3 regions of the Enterobacter sp. RHBSTW-00994 genome follow, and region 3 is predicted to be linked to each of the others. Evidence: predicted binding sites of a transcription regulator. Region 3 holds the regulator's gene; each other region holds the start of a gene.

Region 1 (3,278 bases), 1.5 Mb from region 3:
TCACCGTTGTGGCTGTCCACTCTTTCTTCGTAAGTACGGAAGTAACCGTTCAGTGCCGGACGACCAAACTCGTTGTTAAACGCTGCGCCACCCAACGGGCCTTCCGTCATGATATCGAGCGCGGTAACGATACGTTCTGGCTTACCAAAATCTTCTTCCCACGGCTGTTCAAAACCAGGGATACGCAGGTTGGAGACGGAGAAACCAACCAGACCGGCTTTTGGTTTTGCACCGCGGCCGGTTGCACCTTCATCACGGATTTCACCGCCAGAACCGGTTGCCGCACCCGGCCACGGGGAGATCGCCGTCGGGTGGTTGTGGGTTTCAACCTTCATCAGGATATGCGCTGGCTCCTGGTGGAACTCATAACGCCCTGCTTCGCGATCGGCGAAGAAGCGGCCCACTTCTGAACCTTCCATTACCGCCGCGTTATCTTTATAAGCAGACAATACGTGGTCAGGGGTTTGTTCAAAGGTGTTTTTAATCATTTTGAACAGCGACTTTGGCTGCTCTTCGCCATCGATAATCCAGTCAGCGTTGAAAATCTTATGGCGGCAGTGTTCGGAGTTGGCCTGCGCGAACATATAGAGCTCGATGTCGTTCGGATTGCGGTTCAGCTTAACGAAAGCATCCTGCAAATAATCGATTTCATCTTCGGCCAGCGCCAGACCTAAACGCTGGTTAGCCTCAATAAGTGCCTGACGTCCCTGCCCCAGCAGATCTACGCTTTGCACGGGTGCTGGCTGGTGATGAGCAAACAACTTCTGCGCATCGTCCAGAGAGGTAAACACACTCTCCATCATACGGTCGTGTAGCTCGTCAGCAACACTCTGCCACTGCTCAGTGGTCAGCGTTGATGCTTCAACATAGTACGCCACACCACGTTCCAGACGAGTAATCTGATTCAGGCCACAGTTGTGGGCGATGTCAGTGGCTTTTGAAGACCAGGGGGAGATTGTGCCAGGACGCGGAGTCACAAGCAGAAGTTTACCGCCAGGCGTATGGCTATTCAGGGTTGGGCCATACTTGAGCAAGCGTCCAAGGCGCGCCAGCTCTTCGGCATCCAGAGATGCATTCAGATCAGCAAAATGGACATACTCAGCGTAAATATCGCTTACCGGGAGGTCGGCAGCCTGAAAACGTGCCAGCAGTTTATTAATACGGAAGGCAGACAGTGCAGGCGAACCACGCAGAATTTCCATCATAAGTCTCTCGTCTTCGAAGCGCCTGAGGCGCTTACAGTGTGCGCAAGGGGAAAACGGGCGTCATTATAGAGAATCCTGAGCGCCGACGAAACCGTTTGCGTCGAAATAAAATCAACGTTTACGTTTAACAATAGATGTGACCAAACTCTCGAAATTGTTGCCAACTGGCGTAACTTTGCGCAAAATGCCGCACATTCAATGGCAATCCTTATTCTTAACATGGCTACAGCATACTGAGGCAACCGGCGTCGCAGAGAATTAACTAATTGAAAAAATTAAAGATTAATTATCTGCTCATCGGCATAGTTACCTTGCTGTTAGCAGTGGCCCTATGGCCTTCTATCCCCTGGTTCGGCAAAGCCGAAAACCGTATCGCCGCGATCCAGTCGCGGGGAGAGTTGCGCGTCAGTACCATCGTCTCGCCACTGACCTACAGTAATATTAATGGCAAAATCATTGGCCTCGATTACGAACTCGCCCAGCAGTTTGCCAATTACCTGGGCGTGAAGCTCAAGATCACGGTACGCCAGAATATTAGCCAGTTGTTCGATGACCTGGATAACGACAATGCCGACATGCTGGCTGCCGGGCTGGTCTATAACAGCGAGCGTAGCAAGAGCTACCAACCCGGCCCAACTTATTACTCCGTATCACAGCAACTGGTTTATCGCGTCGGCAGCCCGCGTCCGCGCTCTTTGGCCGCGATTACCGAACAGCAGATGACCATCGCCCCTGGGCATGTGGTGATTGATGATTTGCGTGCGCTGAAAGAGAAGAAATACCCTGACCTTAGCTGGACGGTAGATGAAAAGCTGGGGACAACTGCACTGCTCGAGCAGGTTAAAGATAAAAAGCTGGCCTATACCATTGCCGATTCTGTTGCGATTAGCCTTTTCCAGCGTGTTCACCCTGAAATCGCGGTGGCACTTGATGTCACCGACGAGCAACCCGTCACCTGGTTTAGCCCCTTAGACAACGACCAGACTCTCTCAGCCGCCATGCTCGATTTCTTTAATTCGATGAATGAAGACGGCACGCTGGCGCGTCTGGAGGAGAAGTATCTCGGTCACGGAGAGGACTTCGACTACGTTGATACCCGCAGTTTCCTGCGCGCGGTAGACAGCGTTTTACCCGATTTACAGCCGCTGTTTGAGAAGTACGCGCAGGAGATCGACTGGCGACTGCTGGCTGCCATCTCTTACCAGGAATCGCACTGGGATACGCAGGCGACATCGCCAACCGGCGTACGCGGACTAATGATGCTGACCAAAAATACGGCGCAAAGTCTTGGCCTGAGCGATCGCACCGATGCGGAACAAAGCATCAGCGGGGGAGCGCGTTATTTACAGGACATGATGGATAAAGTGCCGGAAACCGTCCCGGAAGAAGAGCGTATCTGGTTTGCCCTGGCTGCCTATAACATGGGCTATGCGCATATGCTTGACGCGCGGACACTGACAGCAAAAACCAAGGGTAATCCGGACAGCTGGTCTGACGTAAAACAGCGTTTGCCGCTGTTAAGCCAAAAACCCTGGTACAACAAGCTCACTTACGGCTATGCCCGAGGGCATGAAGCCTATGCCTATGTGGAGAATATCCGTAAGTATCAGATAAGCCTGGTCGGTTATCTGCTGGAGAAGGAAAAAGAGGCGAGCGAGGCAAAACAGCTCGCGCAAAGTTATCCAGTCGTGTTACCGGATGAAGTTAATCGTCCGACGGCTTCAATTCTGCCTTTTGTTGCTTTTTCTGCTGCCGGCGCATTCGAAAGAAGTCACTTAACAGTCCCGAACACTCTGGTGCAAGTACCCCACCGATAGTCTGTACCTGGTGATTCATTCCAGGATGGCCCAGCACATCCATTAACGACCCCGCCGCCCCGGTTTTTTCATCCCGCGCACCGAATACCAGCGTCCCGATGCGGCTATGTACCATCGCACCGGAACACATGACACAGGGTTCTAGCGTGACATACAGCGTAGTATCGAGCAGACGATAGTTTTGTAGTACCAGGCCGCCCTGGCGTAGCGCCATAATTTCGGCGTGCGCGGTAGGATCGTGGCGACCGATAGGGCG
Region 2 (3,278 bases), 740 kb from region 3:
CCAGGCTCATAGAGATGGCGATAGCGATAACCATTTTTAGTCCAGGGGGCGGAAATGTCCCGCTGAGGAATGCGCTCAACCATTTCGCCCAGTAATGCATTCTGAAGCGCCTGCTGGCTGGACATGACCTTTCGGCCATATGCATTTTCCTGGTGCAGATAATCAAGCACATCTGGCTGGGAGCGCTCATCGTCCCTCAGCCAGTAATAATTGTCGATACGCGTATCACCATGCGTGGTCATCGCGTAAGGAATACGTCGGGCTTTTGGTGGCATGTCATTTTCTTTTGAGTTTTACACCCTATAAGGGTGGCAAAACCTGCGCATGATGCAAGCGAAACATACCCACTCAGGCCGAAAGTCAGCTCTGTAATGCCTGTTTTTGTTGCTGAATATCCTTTTCTATCCCCTCACGAACATCCTGAGGTATTTTGAGTGCGTCACCCAGCGCATTCAGATAGCTGCGCTCCATAAAGTGATCGATATCGATGGCGGCACAACTGAGAAAATAGAGTTCCAGCGCCTCTTCTTCATTTTTCACACTTTGCGCCAGGCGTGCCGGCTCAAGAGGTTGTTCTATAGCCAGAGCCACCAAGGCTCTGCCCTGCTCTTCAACACCGGCTTCACGGAGCTGCTGTTCAATTGCCGTTCGCTCCTTGTCATCGATATGCCCGTCACTCTTCGCCGCGAACACCAGTGCCTGTATCAACCGTTCGGTTCGCAGATCCAGTGGAGAGGTGTGCTGCCCATAATGAGGCTCATCCTGATGTGCGGTACGGACTCTGTCCTTGTATTTATTCCAGAGAACCGTACCCGCGATCGCACCGCCGCCAGCCAGTAACGCTCCCGTACCATACTTCGCCAGTAATTTTCTGGAGGATTTATTGGCCACCAGCAAGCCCGCCAGCCCACCGAGCGCCCCAGGAACAAGAAACTTACCTAACCCCTGCTCACCCGATGGCCCCATTTTCTGCCCTAACAGCGATTGCAATTGATTCAACCAGTTCGACATGTTTTCCTCACTCTACTGTGCGCAATGTCTAAAGACTAAGCACCGCGGTGTCAGGAAATGTCTGCCATGACAAAAGAAGCGCAAATTTATCGGCTGCAGACCAGTATGGTTGGTTCATCGCGACGAGACATACGCAAACGTTTTCGTTTATACTGCGCGCAACTTTTTCAGGGGGATTGTTATGACTCGTTTAGGAACCGCGCTGCGACCAGCGGCAACACGTGTAATGCTGTTGGGATCGGGCGAACTGGGAAAAGAAGTCGCCATCGAGTGCCAGCGTTTAGGTGTTGAAGTGATTGCCGTTGACCGCTATGCCGACGCACCTGCAATGCACGTTGCCCACCGCGCCCACGTCATTAACATGCTCGATGGCGATGCCTTGCGAGCGCTTATTGAGCTGGAAAAACCCGATTTTGTTGTACCGGAAATTGAGGCGATTGCCACCGATACGTTGATTGCACTTGAGCAGGAAGGACAGCGTGTTGTGCCTTGTGCAAAAGCGGCCAAACTCACCATGAACCGCGAAGGTATCCGTCGTCTGGCAGCGGAAGAGCTGTTGCTGCCTACCTCCGCCTACCGTTTTGCCGATGGTAAAGATGAATTTTTTCAGGCGGTCGCGGAAATCGGTTACCCGTGCATCATTAAGCCCGTGATGAGTTCTTCCGGCAAAGGTCAGAGCTTTATCCGTGACGCAGAAACACTTGATGCGGCCTGGGATTATGCCCAACAGGGCGGGCGCGCAGGTGCGGGCCGCGTCATTGTTGAGGGCGTTGTTAAGTTTGATTTCGAAATCACCCTGCTGACGGTGAGCGCTGTGGACGGTGTATATTTCTGCGACCCCGTGGGCCACCGACAGGAAGAGGGGGATTACCGCGAATCCTGGCAGCCACAGCAGATGAGCGAACTCGCGCTGGAACGTGCGCAGGAGATTGCGCGCAATGTTGTGCTGGCTCTGGGTGGCTATGGTCTTTTCGGTGTCGAGTTGTTTGTTTGCGGCGACGACGTGATCTTCAGTGAGGTCTCCCCTCGCCCTCATGATACAGGCATGGTTACGCTGATTTCTCAGGATCTCTCTGAGTTTGCTCTCCACGTTCGGGCATTCCTCGGCCTGCCCGTTGGTGGCATCCGCCAGTACGGTCCGGCGGCATCTGCCGTTATCCTGCCACAGTTAACAAGCCAAAACGTCACGTTTGATAACGTTGAAAGCGCAGTCGGCGCAGGTTTGCAGGTACGTTTGTTCGGTAAACCCGAAATTGACGGCACACGTCGTCTCGGGGTGGTGTTAGCCACCGGAGAGAGCGTCAGTGATGCCATCACGCGTGCGAAAACAGCGGCGGCATCGGTGGACGTTGCGGGATAAAAAAACGGGCCATATGGCCCGTTTTTCGTTTTGCTTGTTCAGCTAACAAACTTTACTGTTTCGCGCCTTCAACCGCTTCGCGAGCCAGTTTGGTAATCCGATCCCAGTCACCCGCTTCCAGCGCATCGGCCGGAACCAGCCAGGAGCCACCGATGCACAGTACGCTTTTCAGCGCCAGATAATCACGGTAGTTAGCCGGAGAGATACCGCCAGTTGGGCAGAAACGCACCTGTGAGAATGGACCCGCAATAGCCTGCAGCGCTTTTGTACCGCCATTGGCTTCTGCCGGGAAGAATTTGAACTCTTTCAGACCGAAATCCAGACCCAGCATCAGTTCAGACACGGTGCTGATACCAGGGATCAACGGGATCGTACCTTCAGTTGCTGCTTTCAGCAGCGGTTCAGTCAGGCCAGGGCTGATCGCAAACTGCGCGCCAGCTTCGGTTACGTCAGCCAGTTGCTGCGGATTCAGCACCGTACCCGCCCCCACGATCGCTTCAGGAACGTCTTTCGCAATTGCGCGGATCGCGTCCATTGCGCATGCGGTGCGCAGGGTCACTTCCAGAACACGAACGCCACCCGCAACCAGGGCTTTCGCCATCGGTACAGCATGTTCCAGTTTATTCACCACGATCACCGGCACTACCGGGCCAGTTTTCAGGATTGCTTCTGCACTTGTTTTCCAGTTTTTCATCAGAGTTTTCTCTCGCCAGATCGATAAATCTTGTCGTCTTAAAACGTAATACAGGTCGCACCCTGTTCTGCACCGGAGAGTTTCTCACGCAGTGCGCCAAACAGCTCACGCCCCGTGCCAACACGCGACGCTCTCAGGTCAGGAATATGCGGCTTACGGACCGCAAGCTCAGCCTCGTCCACCAGCAGGGTCAATTCACCTGTCTGGCCATTA
Region 3 (3,278 bases):
CCAGACAACCCAAAGCAAAAATGGCTAACCCCAGTAACAGCACCGGTTTACGACCAAATCGGTCAGAGAGTGGTCCCCAAAGCAGTTGAGCAAACGCAAAGCCTGCAAGAAATAAACTCAGGCTGGCGCTAATGGCCGCGGCAGGTGTTTGTAAATCTTCCTGCATAGCAGCGAAAGCCGGTAAATACATATCGGTGGCCAAAAAACCCAGCACGCTTAAGCCGCCGAGCCACACTAAAAATCCTTTCCTGGGGTGCATTGTTTTTTTCTCCTGAGGAGGCAGGTGTACATTGGCGCTGAGTGTAGGGAGTGCAAAGCTGCTTGTGAAACGCTAATATTTGGCGAGTGCATTCAAATTTTTTGTAGGCAGAAAATGTGGTCAGATTATTCTTTGGAAGTGGTGGATGCTGTCGCCCGTAACGGCAGTTTCAGCGGTGCAGCTCAGGAGCTTCATCGGGTTCCATCAGCGATAAGCTATACGGTGCGTCAACTGGAGGAGTGGCTGGCAGTGCCGCTGTTTGAACGACGCCATCGCGATGTGGAGTTAACACCTGCAGGTGTATGGTTTTTGAAAGAAGGGCGTTCTGTTATCAAAAAAATGCAGATCACCCGTGAGCAGTGCCAGCAAATAGCGAACGGTTGGCGAGGGCATCTCTCCATTGCCGTCGACAATATCGTCAAACCCGAACGGACTCGGCAAATGATTGTCGATTTTTATCGCCATTTCTCTGATGTTGAGTTGCGGGTTTCACAGGAAGTATTCAACGGCGTCTGGGATGCTCTGGCGGATGGCAGGGTCGAAATGGCTATTGGCGCAACGCAGGCCATTCCTGTCGGGGGGCGCTATGCGTTTCGCGATATGGGAATGCTCAGCTGGACTTGTGTGGTGGCAAGTCACCACCCCCTGGCTGCAATGAAGGGGCCGCTGAGTGACGACACACTCCGTAACTGGCCTTCACTGGTGCGGGAAGATACGTCCCGTTCACTGCCGAAGCGTATTACCTGGTTGCTGGACAACCAAAGGCGTGTTGTTGCGCCTGACTGGGAATCCTCAGCAACATGTTTGTCGGCCGGGCTGTGTGTGGCGATGGTTCCCGTACACTTTGCGCGTCCAAAAATTGACAGCGGTGAGTGGGTTTCGCTGGAACTGGAGAACCCGTTCCCGGATGCAGCTTGTTGTCTTACCTGGCAGCAAAATGATATTTCGCCTGCGCTGGCCTGGCTACTGGAGTATCTGGGAGACAGTGAAACGATGAATAAAGAGTGGTTGAGGGAGCCGGATTAACCGGCTCCGAAAAGAGCATTAGCGACGATAGTCACGGAATGGGCCATCCGCAACAGAGCGACGCTCGATAAGCCGAGGGTGGACTTCAATTGTTTGCGATTCTTCGCGCTTGCTGACAATTCTGTCCATCAACATATTGAACGCTGTTTCACCAAGTGAATCTTTTGGCTGATGAATCGTGGTCAGTGCCGGTGTAAAGAAGCGAGCATTTCGCACATTGTCATACCCGATCACCGAAATATCCTGTGGTACGCGCAGACCAAGTTCATCGGCTGCACACAGTGCGCCCATCGCCATAATGTCGCCACCGCAGAATACAGCGGTTGGTCGGTGCGGCTGTGACACGATCTGCTGCATGGCGTGATAACCAGATTCAGGCTCAAAATCGCCCTGTACAATCCAGTTTTCCGGAACTGTGATCAGCGCTTCTTCCATCGCTTTCATAAATCCAGCCAGACGTCCCGCTCCAGTGTTGCGCTCCAGTGGACCCGGAATGACGCCAATATCGCGGTGGCCACGCTCAACCAGGTAGCGTCCCGCCATGTAACCACCTTCGAAGGCGTTATCATTCACTGAGTCGGTGAAATCAGCCCGGGTATCTCCCCAGTCCATCACAACCATAGGAATATGGCGATACTCTTCCAGCATGGAGAGCACGGACTCAGGGTATTCGGAACACATAACCAGCAGACCATCAACGCGCTTTTGCGCCATCATGGACAGGTAAGCGCGTTGTTTTTCAATGCTGTTCCATGCATTGCCCAGGATCAGCGTATAGCCTTTCTGGAAGCAATTTTTTTCTACTGCTTCAATAATCTCAGCAAAATAGGCTGCTTCACTACTGGTCGCCAGCAAACCAATGGATTTGGTGTGATTGACTTTCAGGCTGCGTGCAACGGCACTCGGCGAATAGTGTAGCTCTTTAATCGCTGCCCAGACCGCATTGCGTGTCTCTTCAGCAACAAAGCGCGTTTTGTTAATTACATGTGATACGGTTGTAGTGGAAACGTTTGCGCGTTTTGCCACGTCTTTTATTGTTGCCATTAAATGTCACTCCAGACCATATCCTAAGCTCCTGAAAAACTTGAAGGTAAACGTTTGCCTTCTCTCACCCTTATCACGCAATTATGAATCGCGACACGCCGGGAAAACGACACAGGACGTCAGGAGGGGGTCAATGGCCGGTACGCTAATAAATTTAGCGTGGAATTTTGTCTGATCTTGACCAAAAGGGGAAGAGCAAAAGTGGTTATCAGTTTAAATCCTGGAAGATTTTTGACGTAAACTGTGTAAAAATGAGCAAGCTCACTTTTCATGTGGGGATTAAAAGGGGAAAAATTGATGAGTACCGATCTTAAGTTTTCGTTAACGACCACCATTATTGTGCTGGGTTTGATTGTTGCCGCAGGTTTTACTGCCATTCTGCACTGATTTAAACGGGGGGAGAAACCTCTCCCTCCGAACCTTCCTCAATTGTTGCTTTTCCGCTAAATATCTTTTGCTGTTTTGCTAACTTTTCATTTTTTGTGATTGATGTCATGCTTTCCGCTTCTTTGTTCTGTGTCGAGAACCGACGCAGCATCCGGAGTTGACCCATGAAAATCAATTTTCCTCTGCTGGCCCTGGCGATTGGCGCCTTTGGGATTGGCACTACTGAGTTCTCCCCGATGGGGCTACTGCCGGTTATTGCCCGGGGTGTAGATGTTTCTATACCTGCGGCAGGCATGCTGATCAGTGCTTATGCCATTGGTGTAATGGTTGGCGCACCGTTAATGACGTTGCTGCTTTCGCATCGTGCTCGCCGTAATGCTCTGATTTTCCTGATGGCTATCTTTACGCTGGGAAATGTGCTTTCAGCCATTTCGCCGGATTACACCACGTTGATGCTGTCACGCATTCTGACGAGTCTTAACCATGGTGCATTCTTCGGCCTGGGCTCGGTTGTTGCTGCCAGTGTCGTGCCTAAACATAAACAGGCCAGCGCAGTGGCAAC

What was found. Region 3 encodes PurR, which represses purine synthesis genes. Its sites were predicted from a motif close to CANGCAAACGTTTGCNTG; they were not measured.
Region 1: the regulator PurR is predicted to act here: its motif matches at 1,290-1,307, upstream of purL (phosphoribosylformylglycinamidine synthase).
Region 2: the regulator PurR is predicted to act here: its motif matches at 1,142-1,159, upstream of purT (formate-dependent phosphoribosylglycinamide formyltransferase).

The regions. Positions count from the first base shown of each region.
Region 1 covers NZ_CP056199.1:3,506,847-3,510,124, forward strand. The annotation lists gene purL (phosphoribosylformylglycinamidine synthase) at 1-1,205, opposite strand, end outside; gene mltF (membrane-bound lytic murein transglycosylase MltF) at 1,472-3,022, shown strand; gene tadA (tRNA adenosine(34) deaminase TadA) at 2,910-3,278, opposite strand, start outside.
Region 2 covers NZ_CP056199.1:2,776,625-2,779,902, forward strand. The annotation lists gene ptrB (oligopeptidase B) at 1-275, opposite strand, end outside; gene HV346_RS13340 (tellurite resistance TerB family protein) at 361-1,011, opposite strand; gene purT (formate-dependent phosphoribosylglycinamide formyltransferase) at 1,193-2,371, shown strand; gene kdgA (bifunctional 4-hydroxy-2-oxoglutarate aldolase/2-dehydro-3-deoxy-phosphogluconate aldolase) at 2,424-3,065, opposite strand; gene edd (phosphogluconate dehydratase) at 3,104-3,278, opposite strand, start outside.
Region 3 covers NZ_CP056199.1:2,033,126-2,036,403, forward strand. The annotation lists gene punC (purine nucleoside transporter PunC) at 1-259, opposite strand, end outside; gene punR (DNA-binding transcriptional activator PunR) at 374-1,285, shown strand; gene purR (HTH-type transcriptional repressor PurR) at 1,304-2,329, opposite strand; gene HV346_RS09780 (YnhF family membrane protein) at 2,627-2,716, shown strand; gene HV346_RS09785 (hypothetical protein) at 2,718-2,882, opposite strand; gene HV346_RS09790 (MFS transporter) at 2,881-3,278, shown strand, end outside.